4 regions of the Enterobacter sp. SCRI0065 genome follow, and region 2 is predicted to be linked to each of the others. Evidence: predicted binding sites of a transcription regulator. Region 2 holds the regulator's gene; each other region holds the start of a gene.
The links. Region 2 encodes LexA, which represses DNA repair genes until DNA is damaged. Its sites were predicted from a motif close to TNCTGTATGTACATACAGNA; they were not measured.

Region 1 (4,217 bases), on a different contig from region 2:
CCACAGCCGCTGTGGGATATTTTTGCCAAAATCTGTTCCATCCCTCACCCGTCCTATCACGAAGAACAGCTTGCCGAACATATTATGGGCTGGGCGAAGGAAAAAGGCCTGCACGCTGAACGCGACCAGGTTGGCAATATTCTGATTCGTAAAGCGGCGACCGCAGGTATGGAAAACCGCAAACCGGTTGTGCTTCAGGCGCACCTGGACATGGTGCCGCAGAAGAATAACGACACCGACCATGACTTCACTAAAGATCCGATTCAGCCGTACATCGACGGCGAGTGGATTAAAGCGCGCGGCACGACGCTGGGCGCAGATAATGGTATTGGCATGGCGTCCGCGCTGGCCGTACTGGCTGACGATCGCGTTGAGCATGGTCCGCTGGAAGTGCTGCTGACCATGACCGAAGAAGCAGGTATGGACGGCGCATTTGGTTTGCAGGCCAACTGGCTGCAGGCTGACATCCTGATCAACACCGACTCCGAAGAAGAAGGTGAGATCTACATGGGTTGCGCTGGCGGTATTGATTTTATCTCTACCCTGCCGCTCACGCGTGAGGCGATTCCTGCTGGTTTCCAGACCTTTAAGCTCACGCTGAAAGGCCTGAAAGGCGGTCACTCCGGTGGCGATATTCATTTAGGCCTGGGCAACGCTAACAAGCTGCTGGCGCGCTTCCTGGCGGGTCATGCGGACGAGCTGGACCTGCGTCTGGTTGATTTCAATGGCGGTACGCTGCGTAACGCTATCCCGCGCGAAGCTTTCGCCACCGTTGCCGTTGCCGCGAATAAAGCCGATGCGTTGAAAAACCTGTCTAACGCGTATCTGGACATCCTGAAAAACGAACTGGCCGCGAAAGAGAAGAACCTGACTGTGGTTCTGGAAGCGGTATCCAGCGACAAAGCAGCGCTAACTGCGCAGTCTCGCGATAGCTTTGTTCAACTGCTGAATGCCACCCCGAACGGCGTGATCCGTAACTCTGACGTCGCGAAAGGCGTGGTCGAAACCTCCCTGAACGTGGGCGTAGTGACCATGACAGACGACAGCGCAGAAATAATCTGCCTGATCCGTTCTCTGATCGACAGCGGTAAAGAGTACGTGGTGAGCATGCTGGAATCTCTGGGCAAATTGTCCGGCGCGGAAACCTCCGCTAAAGGTAGCTACCCAGGCTGGCAGCCGGACGCAAGCTCTCCGGTGATGGCGCTGGTGCGCGAGACCTATCAGCGTCTGTTCAACAAGACCCCTAACATTCAGGTGATCCACGCAGGGCTGGAATGCGGTCTGTTCAAAAAGCCGTACCCGAATATGGATATGGTTTCCATTGGGCCAACCATTACCGGTCCACACTCTCCGGATGAGCAAGTGCATATCGAAAGCGTGGGCCATTACTGGACGCTGCTAACCGAACTGCTGAAAGCGATTCCTGCGAAGTAATCTGTCTTTTGATGCCCGGTTCACAGCCGGGCATTTTCTTTTATAGCCCCAGCACCAGCTGGCGCTCTAGCTGCGGATCCAGCAGCGTGACATGCAATCCCACCAGCCGCACTCCCCGTCCGCCCCGCCGCTCTTCCCATGCCTTTCTCGCCGTGGCGATCAGATCGTCTTTATTGAGGCGCGGCCAGACGTGCTCCTGAGTCGTTTGCTGAAAGTCATTAAATTTTAGCTTCACACCCTGACGAGCAATCAGCAGATCCGGCTTCACCTTTAACAGGCGTCGCTCCAGCTCCGGGTAAAGCTGCTCCACGATAATCGTCTCGCATTCCGTCCAGTCATGAATATCGTCCAGCAGCGTGCGCTCAACGCCCACCGATTTACGCAGACGTTCACTGTTAACGTCGCGCTCATCAATACCCTGACTACGCTCCCACAGCACGCGCCCGAACTTACCGAAGCGCTTGAGCAGCATGGCCAGATCGCTGTTTTGCACATCTTCACAGGTGCGCAAGCCCATGCCTTCGAGCTTTGCCGCAGAGACTTTACCCACGCCGGGTATTTTGCCAAGCGGCAGCGTTTTGACAAATGCCGCCACCTGTTCTGGCGTAATCACATACTGGCCGTTGGGCTTGTTTAAATCGGAGGCGATTTTGGCAAGAAATTTCACCGGGGCGATGCCCGCCGATGCGGTGAGATTAAGCTCATTCTGGATGGTCTGACGGATTTCCTGCGCCATCAGCGTGGCGGAGCCATGGCAGTGCAGGCTATCGGTCACGTCGAGATAGGCTTCGTCCAGCGAGAGCGGTTCAATGAGCGAGGTATAGCGGGAGAAGATTTCCTGAATACGGACCGATGCCTCTTTATAAGCATCAAAGCGGCCCGGCAGCAGCGTGAGATGAGGGCAGAGCTTAAGAGCCATTGCCGTAGGCATGGCGCTACGCACGCCAAATTTGCGCGCCGGATAATTAGCGGTACTGATCACCCCACGCTTCACGCGGCTGCCGCCAATAGCGATCGGGATATCCCGCAGCGCCGGATTATCTCGCATCTCCACGGCGGCAAAAAAGCAGTCCATATCAACATGGATTATTTTGCGCATAGTAAGCCCTCACTCATTACTGGTTAAGTATACAGTAATGAATTCGCCGAGGTGAAGAAATTACACGAAGCGGATAAATACCTTTATTAAAGAAAACTAATTTGTAAACTCATCCATTCACGCTTGCGAAAAAATGCAGCGATGCTAATGTGAGCGCCCCTAACCAGATAATTCTGATTTCGGGTCTCTTTTGCCGTCCTGGCAAGTTGGTTTAGCTTTATCAAGGAACTTGTAGTATGCGTAAAATCGCATTGTTCATTGCGATGCTTCTGATGCCGTGTCTTTCGTTTGCTGGGCTGCTTAGCAGCAACAGTTCAACCACGCCGGTAAGCAAAGAATATAAACAGCAGTTAATGGGATCGCCGGTCTACATTCAGATATTCAAGGAAGAACGCACGCTCGATCTGTTTGTGAAAATGGGCGAGACTTACCAGCTACTTGATAGCTACAAAATCTGTAACTATTCCGGTGGCTTGGGTCCAAAACAGCGCCAGGGCGATTTCAAAAGTCCGGAAGGGTTTTACACCGTTCAGCGCAATCAGCTCAAACCCGACAGCCGCTTCTATAAAGCCATCAATATTGGTTTTCCGAATGCCTATGACCGTGCACACGGTTACGACGGCAAATACCTGATGATCCACGGTGCCTGCGTGTCTATTGGCTGCTATGCCATGACGGACGGCGGTATCGATGAGATTTTCCAGTTTGTCACTGGCGCACTGGTGTTTGGTCAGGCGGGCGTGCAGGTGAGCATTTATCCGTTCCGGATGACCGATGCCAACATGCAGCGTCACAAGTTCTCGACCTACTCGGAGTTCTGGAAACAGCTAAAACCGGGTTATGACTATTTTGAGCAAACGCGTAAACCACCAACCGTTTCGGTGGCAGATGGACGTTACATCGTCAGCAAACCGCTGAGTCACGAGGTCGTCCATCCACAGCTGGCATCAAACTACTCGGTCCCCGAGACAAAATAAGACCCACTCGCCTGGCATGATTTTTTGCCAGGTTTCATTGCCCGTCAGGGGTTGAGTGGCGATAACCGTGACCACATCGTTGGGTGTGGTTTCGGTTTGAAAATCAATTTCCACGTCCTGATCGAGCAGCTTGGCCACGCCAAACGGCGCACGACGCGTGATCCAGAAGAGATTGGTCGAACAGAACGCCATCACATATCGCCCATCTGACAGCAACATGTTAAAGACCCCCTTCTCACGTAACTCACACGCCAGCGTCCCGATGTATTTGAACACCGAAGCCATGTTGCTCGGGGTACGTGGATAGCGCTCGACCAGCTTATGCAGCAACCAGCAAAACGCTTTTTCACTGTCGGTCTCACCTACCGGGCGGAAATTACCGGTTTGCAGGCTTTTGTAGCCCGTCAGTTGCCCATTGTGCGCGTAAGTCCAGTTGCGTCCCCACAGTTCGCGGGTAAAAGGATGGGTATTTTCTAGCGCCACTTCTCCGCGATTCGCCTGACGAATATGCGCGATAACCGAACGGGATTTGATGGGATAATCCTGCACCAGTTTGGCAATCGGTGAGTTAAAGCTGGGCTGTGGATCTTTGAACGTGCGACAGCCTTTCCCTTCGTAGAAGGTGATGCCCCAGCCGTCTTTATGCGGCCCGGTTCCTCCACCGCGCTGGACCAGCCCGGTGAAACTAAAGCAGATATCGGTTGGCA
Region 2 (4,217 bases):
CGTTATTCAGAATCTTTAACCATTTCCCCCAACGAAGCCGCTAGGCAAACCAGGTTTGATTGCGCCAGTGACGACGCCAGATCAGCGCAAGCGACAGCCCACGCAGAGCAAGAAAAACGGCAAGCGCCAGCCACAACCCGTGATTACCAAACCAGGGTACGGTAAACAGCGTGAGCCCAAAACCACCCGCCGCCACTGCCATGCTGTTGCGCATTTCGGCTCCTCGGGTTGCACCGATAAACATGCCATCCAGCAAATAGCACCAGACACCGACCACCGGAAGTACAACCTGCCAGATGATGTAGTGGCCTGCCAGCTCACGCAGTTCAGACATCGAGGTCAGTAACGCCACAATCTGACTGCCAAAAAGCGCATAGATCAGAGCAAAAACCAGCGCCACCAGGCCAGATTGCCGACACGCTGCGCGCCAGACCTCCTGCAATTGTCCCGTCTGTTTTGCGCCGTATGCCTGCCCAGAATGGGCCTCAACGGCATAAGCAAAACCGTCAAGCGCATAGGCGGTAAAGGTCAACAACGTCATCAATACGGCATTGACGGCGACGATCTCCGGGCCAAGCCGCGCGCCCAGTACCGTCAAGGCACCGAAACAGAGCTGAAGAAGTAAAGAGCGAAGCATAATATCGCGATTAAGTGCCAGCAGTTTTCGGACGTTCCCACGCCATGCTGTTTTCAACATCGCCAGGGAGATTCCGCGCATCGCCAGCACGCGCTTGACCATCCATAAGCCGATGAAAAACGTGGCGTATTCTGCAACGACCGTTGCCAGCGCGGCGCCCTGCACGTTCATGTGCAGCCCCATCACCAGCCACAGATCCAGAACAATATTGAGGACGTTCCCCACGACCAGCAGGATCACAGGAGCACGTGCATACTGCACACCCAACAGCCAGCCGAGCAGGACCAGATTAGCCAGTGAGGCGGGAGCGCTAATCCAGCGAATATCCAGAAAGCGACGAGCCTGTTCCAGTACTGCTTCATTGCCACCAACGATATGCAGTGCCAGGTCGATCAGCGGCGTTCGCAGCAGAACAATGAGCAATCCGGCACCAAGTGCAAGAATAAGAGGTTGAATAAGCGCTCGCGCCAGGCGCACGGGATCTTTCGCGCCGAACGCCTGAGCGGTCAACCCTGTGGTGCTCATCCGTAAAAAGAGTAACAGCATAAAGAGGAAGCTGGTCGCCGTTGCGCCAATCGCCACGCCACCCAGATAGACTGGCGAGTCCAGATGACCAATGACGGCCGTGTCGACCAATCCCAGTAAAGGAACCGTGATATTCGAAAAGATCATTGGCAGCGCGAGACGCCATAATGCCTTGTCTGAGATTGTCAGCAGAGACATGAGAGAGTACCGGAGCAGGAAAAAGAGAGTCAGGCTACGGGAGACCGTAGCCTGTCAGGAAGAGATTACAGCCATTCACCGTTGCGGATGACACCTACCGCTAAACCTTCAATGGAGAAGGTCTGTTCGCGCAGGTCAACCACAATGGGGGAAAACTCGTTGTTTTCAGGTAGCAGTTGCACCGTATTACCCTGTTTTTTAAGGCGTTTTACGGTCACTTCATCATCGATACGTGCGACGACAACCTGGCCGTTGCGTACATCCTGAGTTTTGTGAACCGCCAGCAAATCGCCATCCAGAATGCCAATATCTTTCATGGACATACCGCTAACGCGCAGTAAAAAGTCTGCACTCGGTTTGAACATGGCAGGATCGACCTGATAATGACCTTCGATGTGCTGCTGCGCCAGCAGTGGCTCGCCAGCCGCAACGCGACCCACGAGAGGGATCCCCGTTTCTTCTTCCACCAGCAGGCGAATGCCGCGTGACGCGCCAGATACAATCTCAAGAACGCCCTTACGAGCCAACGCTTTGAGATGCTCTTCAGCGGCGTTTGGAGAACGGAAACCCAGACGCTGCGCGATTTCCGCTCGCGTAGGTGGCATTCCCGTCTGGCTGATGTGATCCCTGATAAGATCAAACACCTCTTGCTGTCTGGCCGTTAACGCTTTCATTCCGCCCCCTGGGTGTATATACAGTTATGCTGTGAGTATATACAGTCAAAGGTGAATTTGGAACCAAAAACTGCACAAAAAACCAGAGACTTATTCGATTCCTGAAGGCTTATCGTAAATGCGACCAAAGTAACGTGCCCCAGGTAATGGCAGCGGTGATAATCGCCAACAGTACCGCAGCCGACCCCATGTCTTTGGCACGCCCCGAGAGTTCATGGAAATCAGAACCGATACGATCTACCACCGCTTCGATAGCACTGTTGAGAATTTCCACTATCATCACCAAAAGAACCGAACCAATGAGAAGTACGCGGGTTACAGCATCAACATCAAGGAAACAAGCGATAATGACCGCGATGATAGCGGCTACGCCCTCCTGACGAAATGCAGCCTCATTGATCCAGGCAGCGCGGAAACCTTTCCACGAATAACCAGCAGCTTTGATGATACGGGTAAACCCAGTGGTATTATTGGCCATTAAAAGAACCTTTTTTTAGATTTAGCGTCAGTAACTATAGCTGTAGCGCGTTTCGCAACAGCCTGAAGTATGACGGGTAACAACAGAAATTTTGCGCGCTTTCTGTTATCCTTGCGCCGCAATTGCATTATTAACCAGAGGCTTTACATCGTTTATGTCCGGCTGGCCAAGAATCTACTACAAATTACTTAATTTACCATTAAGCGTCCTGGTAAAAAGTAAGTCTATCCCGGCGGAACCTGCGCTGGAATTAGGGCTCGATACCTCGCGCCCTATTATGTACGTTTTGCCTTATAACTCGAAGGCAGACTTACTGACGCTTCGCGCCCAATGTCTGGCGCACGACTTACCCGATCCGTTGGAACCGCTGGAGGTTGACGGTACTCTGCTGCCGCGCTACGTGTTTATCCACGGCGGCCCGCGCGTGTTTACCTATTACACGCCGAAGGAAGAGTCCATTAAGCTGTTCCACGACTACCTTGATCTGCACCGCAGTAACCCCAGCCTGGATGTCCAGATGGTGCCGGTGTCGGTGATGTTTGGTCGTCGTCCAGGGCGTCAAAAAGGCGAAGAAAACCCGCCGCTGCGTATGCTTAACGGTATACAAAAATTCTTTGCGGTGTCATGGCTTGGTCGCGATAGCTTCGTCCGATTCTCTCCGTCTGTTTCTCTGCGCCGTATGGCTGATGAGCACGGAACCGACAAGACTATCGCGCAAAAATTGGCCCGCGTCGCGCGTATGCACTTCGCTCGCCAGCGCCTGGCAGCCGTGGGACCACGCCTTCCTGCTCGTCAGGATCTGTTCAACAAACTGCTGGCATCCAAAGCGATTGCCCGCGCCGTTGAAGATGAAGCCCGTAGCAAGAAAATCTCTCACGAGAAGGCACAACAAAACGCTATCGCACTGATGGAAGAGATTGCAGCGAACTTCTCTTACGAGATGATCCGCTTATCCGATCGCATCCTGAGCTTTACGTGGAACCGGCTCTATCAAGGCATCAACGTGAACAATGCTGAGCGTGTTCGCCAGCTTGCGCACGATGGCCATGAAATTGTGTATGTGCCCTGCCACCGCAGCCACATGGACTATCTTCTGCTCTCGTACGTGCTGTATCACCAGGGGCTGGTCCCGCCGCATATTGCCGCCGGTATCAACCTGAACTTCTGGCCAGCAGGTCCGATCTTCCGCCGTCTGGGTGCGTTCTTTATTCGTCGTACCTTTAAAGGCAACAAGCTCTATTCCACCGTATTCCGCGAATATCTGGGCGAACTGTTCAGCCGTGGCTATTCCGTGGAGTACTTTGTTGAAGGTGGCCGCTCCCGTACCGGTCGTCTGCTCGATCCGAAAACCGGCACGCTATCGATGACGATTCAGGCGATGCTGCGTGGCGGTACGCGCCCCATTACGCTGGTGCCGATTTACATCGGTTACGAGCACGTCATGGAAGTGGGGACTTACGCCAAAGAACTGCGCGGTGCGACGAAAGAGAAAGAGAGCTTGCCGCAAATGCTGCGTGGTTTGAGCAAGCTGCGTAATCTCGGTCAGGGCTACGTTAACTTTGGCGAACCGATGCCGCTGATGACGTATCTGAACCAGCATGTGCCGGAATGGCGCGAGTCTATCGATCCGATCGAAGCGATTCGCCCTGCCTGGCTCACCCCAACGGTGAATAATATCGCTGCTGACCTGATGGTGCGCATCAAC
Region 3 (4,217 bases), on a different contig from region 2:
TCACCCAGCTCGCCTTTAGGCGTATAGAGCCGCTCACGTAGCGCATCGCTTTCAAGTTCCAGCAACGGAGTCATGTCGCCTGCAAGGTCCACCATAATGACCGCGTTGCGGTTATCGGGATGCCACGCCAGAGGCGCAACCCAACTGGTGTTGCCGCGCCACGCACCAAACATGCCAGAAATATGCACCAGCGGCTTCATCTGAGGGACATCAATCAGCGTCATCAACTTCTGCTTGCTGCGATAGCTCAGCAGATACTCGAACAATTTGGGCTGTGCTGTTTTGACCAATTTCGCCATCGCGATGGTGGCGTAAACGTCGGCCATCGCATCATGCGCATTGCTGTGCTCAATGCCGTTAGCGCGGGTCAGATGCTCAAGACGGAAACTGGGTAAACCGTCGTCATTCTCGGGCCAGTTAATGCCCTCGGGACGCAGGGCATAGCAAGCGCGCATCACATCGAGTAAATCCCAGCGTGAGTTGCGGTTTTGCCAGCTCCAGGCGTAAGGGTCGTAAAAGTTGCGATACAGGATATTGCGCGTGACTTCATCATCGAAACGGATGTTGTTGTAGCCCACTACGCAGGTATTCGGCACGGTGAATAAATCGTGGATGCGACGCGCAAAATCAGCTTCATTAACGCCTTTCTCACGAGCTTCCTGGGGCGTAATGCCCGTCACCATTACGGCACCCGGTTGCGGCAGATAATCGTCGGCAGGCTTGCAGTAGAAGACGTCGGGTTCACCAATGACATTGAAATCAGCATCGGTGCGGATCGCCGCAAATTGCGAAGGCCTGTCCAGCGAGGGGCTAGTACCAAAGGTTTCGTAATCGTGGAAGAGAAAAGTGGGGAGCGCGGCGGAATCAGACACCAGTAATACCATCCTGTTGAAAAGTTACTCCTCTATGGTAAACCATCGAGGTCAACACACCGAATAAAAAGCACGTTCCGACGCCAAAAATGCGAGCGCGCTTCCGATGAAAATTTGCGGATAGTCACATTTTTTTGCAATTTAACCAGGTAACGACATGAGAACTTCCGTAAAAAGGTCAACGATTTTACATGACTGAGGATATACCGTTGAAACGCCGTCTGTTTATTGCTGTTTCTTTACTCGCTTCGAGTATTTCATCTGTTCTGGCTGCTGACCCACTGGATTTCTCACCGCAGCCACCTGCCGTGCAGGCAGGCTCCTGGGTGCTGATGGATTATACCACTGGCCAAATTCTAACGGCGGGCAACGAGCATCAACAGCGCAATCCGGCGAGTCTTACCAAGCTGATGACCGGCTATGTCGTCGATCGCGCAATCGACAGCCATCGCATTACGCCTGACGACATGGTGACCGTTGGGCGCGATGCGTGGGCAAAAGGGAATCCTGTGTTTGACGGCTCGTCGCTCATGTTTCTTAAAGCGGGCGAGCGCGTTTCGGTACGCGACCTGAGCCGTGGCCTGATCGTAGATTCGGGGAATGACGCGTGCGTGGCGCTGGCCGATTACGTGGCAGGAGGACAGCCGCAGTTCGTCACGATGATGAACGAATATGTTGAGAAGCTGGGGCTGCGCGACACGCATTTCGAAACGGTGCATGGGCTTGATGCCCCCGGACAGCACAGCTCTGCTTACGATTTGGCCGTACTTTCCCGGGCGATTATTCATGGCGAGCCCGAGTTTTATCATATGTACAGTGAGAAAAGCCTGACGTGGAACGGCGTGACGCAGCAGAACCGTAATGGACTGTTGTGGGACAAGACGCTGAATGTCGACGGGCTGAAGACCGGGCACACGTCTGGCGCAGGTTTTAACTTGATTGCGTCGGCTGTCGATGGGCAACGTCGGTTGATTGCGGTCATTATGGGTGGAGAGAGTCCAAAAGGTCGTGAAGAGCAGGCGCGTAAACTGCTGCACTGGGGACAACAAAACTTCGATACCGTACAAATTTTGCGAAACGGGAAGCAAGTTGGAACAGAACGCATCTGGTACGGTGATAAAGAGCAGATTTCATTAGGTACCGACCAGGATTTCTGGCTGGCTCTGCCAAAAGCGGAAGTCGCGAATATCAAAGCGAAGAACGTGATGGATAAAAAAGAGCTGCAAGCGCCTATCGCCGCGCATCAGCGTGTCGGTGAGATCGAACTGTATGACCGGGACAAAATCGTTGCCCATTGGCCTTTGGTTACGCTGGAAAGCGTGGGAAAAGGCGGGATGTTCTCGCGTCTGAGCGATTATTTACATCATACCCTTTGATCGGATGAGTTCGCGAAAAGAGCAGACTGGCACTCTTGCGAGCCTGCTCGCATAATGAACACATTATATTTGTTGAACACGCAAAATTCGCTTTATAGTGTATGCATATACAGTAAAAATCGGAGGCAGCATGGACTACAGCATCAAGCAGCAACAGAAACGTAAAATTGCCGGTTTCCACCTGGTCGGCCCGTGGGAGCAAACCGTTAAGCAAGGTTTTGAGCAACTTATGATGTGGGTGGATGGGCATCAAATCCAGCCGCTCGAATGGGTCGCGGTTTATTATGATAATCCTGATGAAGTCCCCGCTGAAAAGCTACGCTGTGACACCGCGGTTACCGTGCCCGACGATTTCAGCATCCCGGCGAATAGCGAAGGGGTGATCCTGACTGAAATTGCCGCAGGTGATTATGCCGTCGCCACTACGCGCGTCGAAAACCACGATTTTTCAACGCCGTGGCACAGCTTCTTTAACAGTCTCCTTCAGGATAATCATTATCAAATTGCGCCTAAACCGTGCTTTGAACGGTATCTGAATGACGGTAACGCAGACGGCTTCTGGGATATCGAGATGTATGTACCAGTAGTGCATAAAGCAGGCTAAACGCTTATTTCCTAATATTTGAAGGGTTTTTCTGCCGGGCGTGATACGTCTGGCAGAAAACCCAGTACAATTGTGACTTGCCGAGTAGCTGGAGAGCGGGTGTGCGTCCCGACAAATCATTAACTCCTTTTGAAATTCGCCTGTACCGACATTATCGCGTCGTACACGGATGCCGTATTGCTCTTGCGTTCCTTCTCACCTTTTTGCTGGTGCGGCTTCTGGACATCCCTGAAGGAACCTGGCCGTTGATCACGCTGGTCGTGATTATGGGGCCCATTTCATTTTGGGGTAACGTCGTTCCGCGCGCCTTCGAGCGCATTGGCGGGACGATTTTTGGCTCTGCGCTAGGGTTGATTGCGCTCAAGCTTGAGCTGATCTCTATGCCTGTCATGCTGCTATGGTGCGCTGCCGCTATGTTCTTGTGCGGCTGGCTGGCGCTGGGTAAAAAACCCTACCAGGCTTTACTTATCGGTATCACGCTGTCGGTGGTAGTTGGTGCTCCGGCAGGGGACATGGCAACCGCGCTGTGGCGAAGCGGAGATGTGATTTTAGGTTCACTGCTGGCAATGCTTTTTACCGGCATCTGGCCTCAACGTGCTTTTTTGCACTGGCGCATTCAAATGGCTAACTATGTCACCGCCTTCAACCGTGTGTACCAGGCGGGATTTTCACCCAATCTGGTCGAGCGCCCGCGACTCGAAAAGCACCTGCAAAAAATACTCAACGATGTGGTAAAAATGCGTGGTCTTATTGTGCCAGCCAGCAAAGAGACTCATATCCAAAAATCGATTTTTGAAGCGATACAGACCGTGAGCCGCAATCTGGTGTGCATGCTTGAGCTACAGATCAATGCCCATTGGGCTTCTCGCGCCAGCCATTTTGTATTGCTGAATGCGCAGACGTTGAAAGAAACCCAACAGATGACTCAGCAAACGTTGTTGACCATTGCTCACGCGCTATATGAAGGCAATCCGCAGCCGATCCTTGCGAATACCGAACGCCTTAACGAAATCATGGTCGAGTTACGCCAACTGATAAATGAACACAAGGGCGACAACGTTGCGGAGACGCCGATTCACGGCTATGTCTGGTTAAGCATGGAACTCGCCAGACAACTGGAGTTGTTATCGCATCTTATCTGCCGGGCGCTGCGCAAATAAAAAGCAGCCACCGCCAGATGTGACGCCTGCTGCTTCGATTCAGCAGCAATTGGGGTTATGATAGGGTTAAACGATTTACTCATTGTCATTCGCGACGGCTGTCAGTAAGGTTAACTGACAACGGTTGCTTAAACGAATCCGAATCTCACATTATCAGGGGTATCAAAATGGAAACTACCAAGCCTTCGTTCCAGGATGTTCTGGA
Region 4 (4,217 bases), on a different contig from region 2:
GTGATGACTAAGCCTGACGCAGATTCTGCGCGGCTTTCACCATGTTTGCCAACGCGGCGCGAGTCTCAGGCCAGCCGCGGGTTTTAAGGCCACAGTCCGGGTTCACCCACAGGCGTTCTGCCGGGATGCGCTGAGCGGCTTTCGCCAGAAGCGCTTCAATCCATTCCACGCTCGGAACGTTCGGGGAGTGAATGTCGTACACGCCCGGACCGATTTCGTTCGGATAGTCGAACTCTTCAAACGACTCCAGCAGCTCCATGTCTGAACGCGAGGTCTCGATGGTGATGACGTCCGCATCCAGCGCCGCAATCGAATCCATGATGTCGTTAAATTCGCAGTAACACATGTGGGTATGAATCTGGGTGTCGTTCTTTGCTACTGCGGCGTTGATGCGGAAGGCCTCTACGCCCCACTGCAAGTAAGCATCCCAGTCGCTTCGACGCAGCGGCAGGCCTTCGCGCAGGGCCGGTTCGTCAATCTGGATAATGCCGATGCCTGCGGCTTCCAGATCTGCCACTTCGTCCCGCAACGCCAGCGCAATTTGCTTTGCAATGGTTTCGCGAGTCACGTCTTCACGCGGGAAGGACCAGCACAAAATCGTCACCGGGCCGGTCAGCATGCCTTTAACCGGTTTGTCGGTCAGAGACTGTGCGTACTTCGCCCACTCCACGGTGATCGCTTCCGGGCGGCTAACGTCGCCAATTACTACCGGCGGTTTCACGCAGCGGGAACCGTAGCTCTGTACCCAGCCGTTCTGGGTAAAGACGAAACCGTCTAAGTGCTCACCAAAATATTCCACCATGTCATTACGTTCGGCTTCACCGTGGACCAGCACGTCCAGACCTAAGCGCTCCTGCTCAACAATCGCCTGCTTGATGTGCTCGGCGATGCCAGTGCGATAGTTGTTGGCATCAAGGTTGCCCTTTTTGAAGTCCAGACGCAGGCCGCGAATTTCGGTGGTCTGCGGGAAAGAACCGATCGTGGTCGTCGGCCATGCTGGCAGATTAAAGCGAGCGCGCTGCGCTTCGGCACGCACTTCATAGGCATTTTCACGCTGGCTGTCTTTCGCAGTAATGCCCGCCAGACGTTTTTCCACCGCTGCATTGTGTACGCGAGTCGAATGACGACGCGCCTGAATCGGGGTGCTCCATTCAATCAACTTTTCCGTATCGCCACTGTTCAGGGCATCACGCAGCAGGGCCAGCTCTTCACATTTTTGCAAAGCAAAGGCAAACCAGCTTTTCACTTCCGCATCCAGACGGGTTTCCACGCTCAAATCGATCGGGCTGTGCAACAGGGAGCAAGAAGAGGCGACCCATAATTCACGTTTGCCGACGATAGCTTTAATCTGTGCGTATTTCTCGGTGAGATCGGCACGCCAGACGTTACGACCGTTGATCAGGCCCGCAGAGAGCAACCAGTCGGACGGCAGGCGCTCGTTCAGCTCGGCGACATCATCTTTGCCGTGAACCAGGTCAACGTGCAGACCCTGCACCGGCAACGTGGTGATGGTATCAAGATTCGGCGTGACGCCTTCAAAATAGGTGGTCAGCAACAGCTTAACCTGGCCTTGCAGTGCGTCATAAGCCGGTTTGAAGGCATCCAGCCATTCCTGCGGCAGCTCAAGCACCAGCGCAGGTTCGTCGATCTGTACCCATTCGATACCGCGTTTTGCCAGCTCAGCCAGCACCTGCTGATATACGGGGAGGATATCGTTGAGCAAGCTCAGACGGTCGAACGGTTCACCCTTCACTTTACCCAGCCACAGATACGTTACCGGCCCCAGCAGCACAGGTTTGATGTTATGACCCAGCGCCAGCGCTTCGTCCACTTCATCCAGAATCTGCGTCCAGGTCAGCTTGAACTGCTGCCCTTTTACAAACTCCGGCACCATGTAGTGATAGTTGGTGTTAAACCATTTGGTCATTTCCGCTGCGGCCGCTGGCTCACCGGTTGGCGCGCGACCACGGCCCAGACGGAACAGGGTATCGATATCGACCGATCCATCGCTGTTCTGATGACGAGCCGGCACGTTACCAAGCAGCAGGCTCGTGGTCAGAACATGGTCGTACCAGGCGAAATCGCCCACTGGCAGCAGATCGATTCCTGCCTGCTTCTGCTGATCCCAGTGGCGAGCACGCAGCTCGCGGCCAACGGCCAGCAGATCTTCACGGGTAGAATTGCCCGCCCAGTAGCTTTCTTGTGCTTTTTTCAGCTCGCGGCGCAAGCCAACGCGAGGGAAACCGAGAGTGTGATTGCGAATTGTCATGGTGTGTCCCCTGTGAATTTTTGGTATTTAGACGTCCAGATGTTTACACATCCATAATTGACAGTTACTGTATATTCCTCAAGCGCAAAATGTTCATGGCGAAGTGAAGGACTTTCATGATCGAGATAAAACACCTGAAAACGCTACAAGCGTTGCGGAACTGCGGTTCTCTCGCGGCGGCTGCGGCCACGCTGCATCAGACCCAATCCGCCCTTTCTCACCAGTTCAGCGATCTGGAACAACGCCTTGGCTTTCGTCTGTTCGTGCGTAAGAGCCAGCCGCTGCGCTTTACGCCGCAGGGTGAAGTGCTGCTTCAACTGGCAAATCAGGTGCTGCCGCAAATCGCCACCGCACTACAGGCCTGCAATGAGCCACAGCAGACTAAGCTGCGCATCGCGATTGAGTGTCACAGCTGTATTCAGTGGCTGACGCCCGCACTGGAGAATTTTCGCCAAAGCTGGCCGCAGGTGGAGATGGATTTTAAATCGGGCGTGACCTTTGATCCGCAGCCGTCGCTTCAGCAAGGCGAGCTGGACCTGGTGTTGACCTCCGATATTCTGCCTCGCAGCGGCCTGCATTATTCGCCGATGTTTGATTACGAAGTGCGCCTGGTGCTGGCTCCGGATCACCCACTAGCGGCCAAAACGCGCGTTACGCCGGAAGACTTGGCGACCGAAACGCTGCTGATTTATCCGGTGCAGCGCAGTCGTCTGGATATCTGGCGTCACTTCCTGCAACCGGCGGGCATTAGCCCCAATTTGAAGAGCGTGGATAACACACTGCTGCTGATCCAGATGGTGGCCGCGAGAATGGGTATCGCCGCGCTGCCGCATTGGGTGGTCGAGAGTTTTGAGCGCCAGGGTCTGGTGGTGACTAAAACCCTGGGCGAGGGATTATGGAGCCGACTGTACGCTGCCGTGCGCGATGGCGAGCAGCGTCAGCCGATTACGGAGGCGTTTATTCGCTCAGCGCGGAACCACGCTTGCGATCATTTGCCGTTTGTTCGGAGCGCGGAGCGACCCAACGGCGATGCACCCACAGCGAAGCCAGGATTACCGTTCCCCCAATAATAAAGCTCGGCCAGTGCGGTTGCTGCTGCCAGATAGCAAGGTTAACCAGCAGGCCAGCGGGCACATGAACGTTATTCATAATGCCCAGCGTCCCGGCGTCTACCTGCGTAGCGCCGTAGTTCCACATAAAGTAACCCAGTCCAGACGCGACCACGCCTAACCAAATCAGCACGCTCCACTGTACCGTGGTGGTTGGCAGCTTTTGCGGATTGCCGAGCATAAACCACGCCGCCACCGCGACAATAGCCGCGCCCATATAGAACCAGGCAAAAGCGTTATGCTGCGGCATCGGACGCGTTTCCATCAGGCGCTTGTAGCCGACCATACCGATGGCAAAACTTATGTTGGCAAGCTGGACAAACATCAGACCGGTCCAGAAGTGATCGCTCACTTTGTCGTAGCGAATGATCGCCGCACCCGCCACCGCCAGAAGCGCACTCAGCAGATAGCCCCAGCGCAAGCGGCGCTTGCTCAGCAGGTCGTAAATCAGCGTGATATAGAGTGGCGTCAACACCGTGAACAGCAGGAATTCCGATACCGACAGGTAGATATACGCCCGGAAGCTGAACAGATACATGATACCGAGCTGCAACGCGCCCACCAGCATGTACAGCAGAATGGTTTTGAGCGTTTGCCCACGCGTGCGCAGGAACGGCAGGAAGACCAGCGCCGCAAGCCCTACCCGCATCAGTACGGAGAAATAACTATCGACGTGCCCGGCAAGGTATTCACCGATCAGGCTGAATGAGAAGGCCCACAGAATAGTGGTGATAATGAGTAGCGCCACAATGCTTGTCTCTCAGAAAGAAGGATAGGCATTGTAGCGGACTATTCAGTTGACAACTGACCAATAATCAACCAGTCGTGACGTTGTGAGA

Region 1: dinB (DNA polymerase IV) is a predicted target of LexA. The motif match lies at 2,551-2,570, and genes of this name have one in related genera.
Region 3: sbmC (DNA gyrase inhibitor SbmC) is a predicted target of LexA. The motif match lies at 2,344-2,363, and genes of this name have one in related genera.
Region 4: metR (HTH-type transcriptional regulator MetR) is a predicted target of LexA. The motif match lies at 2,335-2,354, and genes of this name have one in related genera.

Annotation. Positions count from the first base shown of each region.
Region 1 is NZ_JCBAJB010000016.1:8,913-13,129, forward strand. Features, by position in the region: gene pepD (cytosol nonspecific dipeptidase) at 1-1,434, shown strand, start outside; gene dinB (DNA polymerase IV) at 1,475-2,533, opposite strand; gene dpaA (peptidoglycan meso-diaminopimelic acid protein amidase) at 2,770-3,510, shown strand; gene AC6EMZ_RS22390 (class II glutamine amidotransferase) at 3,481-4,217, opposite strand, start outside.
Region 2 is NZ_JCBAJB010000006.1:33,370-37,586, reverse strand. Features, by position in the region: gene dinF (MATE family efflux transporter DinF) at 41-1,360, opposite strand; gene lexA (transcriptional repressor LexA) at 1,426-2,034, opposite strand; gene AC6EMZ_RS16080 (diacylglycerol kinase) at 2,144-2,512, opposite strand; gene plsB (glycerol-3-phosphate 1-O-acyltransferase PlsB) at 2,667-4,217, shown strand, end outside.
Region 3 is NZ_JCBAJB010000002.1:566,328-570,544, forward strand. Features, by position in the region: gene sbcB (exodeoxyribonuclease I) at 1-872, opposite strand, end outside; gene dacD (serine-type D-Ala-D-Ala carboxypeptidase DacD) at 1,082-2,248, shown strand; gene sbmC (DNA gyrase inhibitor SbmC) at 2,379-2,852, shown strand; gene AC6EMZ_RS08530 (FUSC family protein) at 2,954-4,012, shown strand; gene AC6EMZ_RS08535 (DUF496 family protein) at 4,180-4,217, shown strand, end outside.
Region 4 is NZ_JCBAJB010000012.1:19,739-23,955, forward strand. Features, by position in the region: gene metE (5-methyltetrahydropteroyltriglutamate--homocysteine S-methyltransferase) at 8-2,269, opposite strand; gene metR (HTH-type transcriptional regulator MetR) at 2,386-3,339, shown strand; gene AC6EMZ_RS21140 (carboxylate/amino acid/amine transporter) at 3,227-4,126, opposite strand.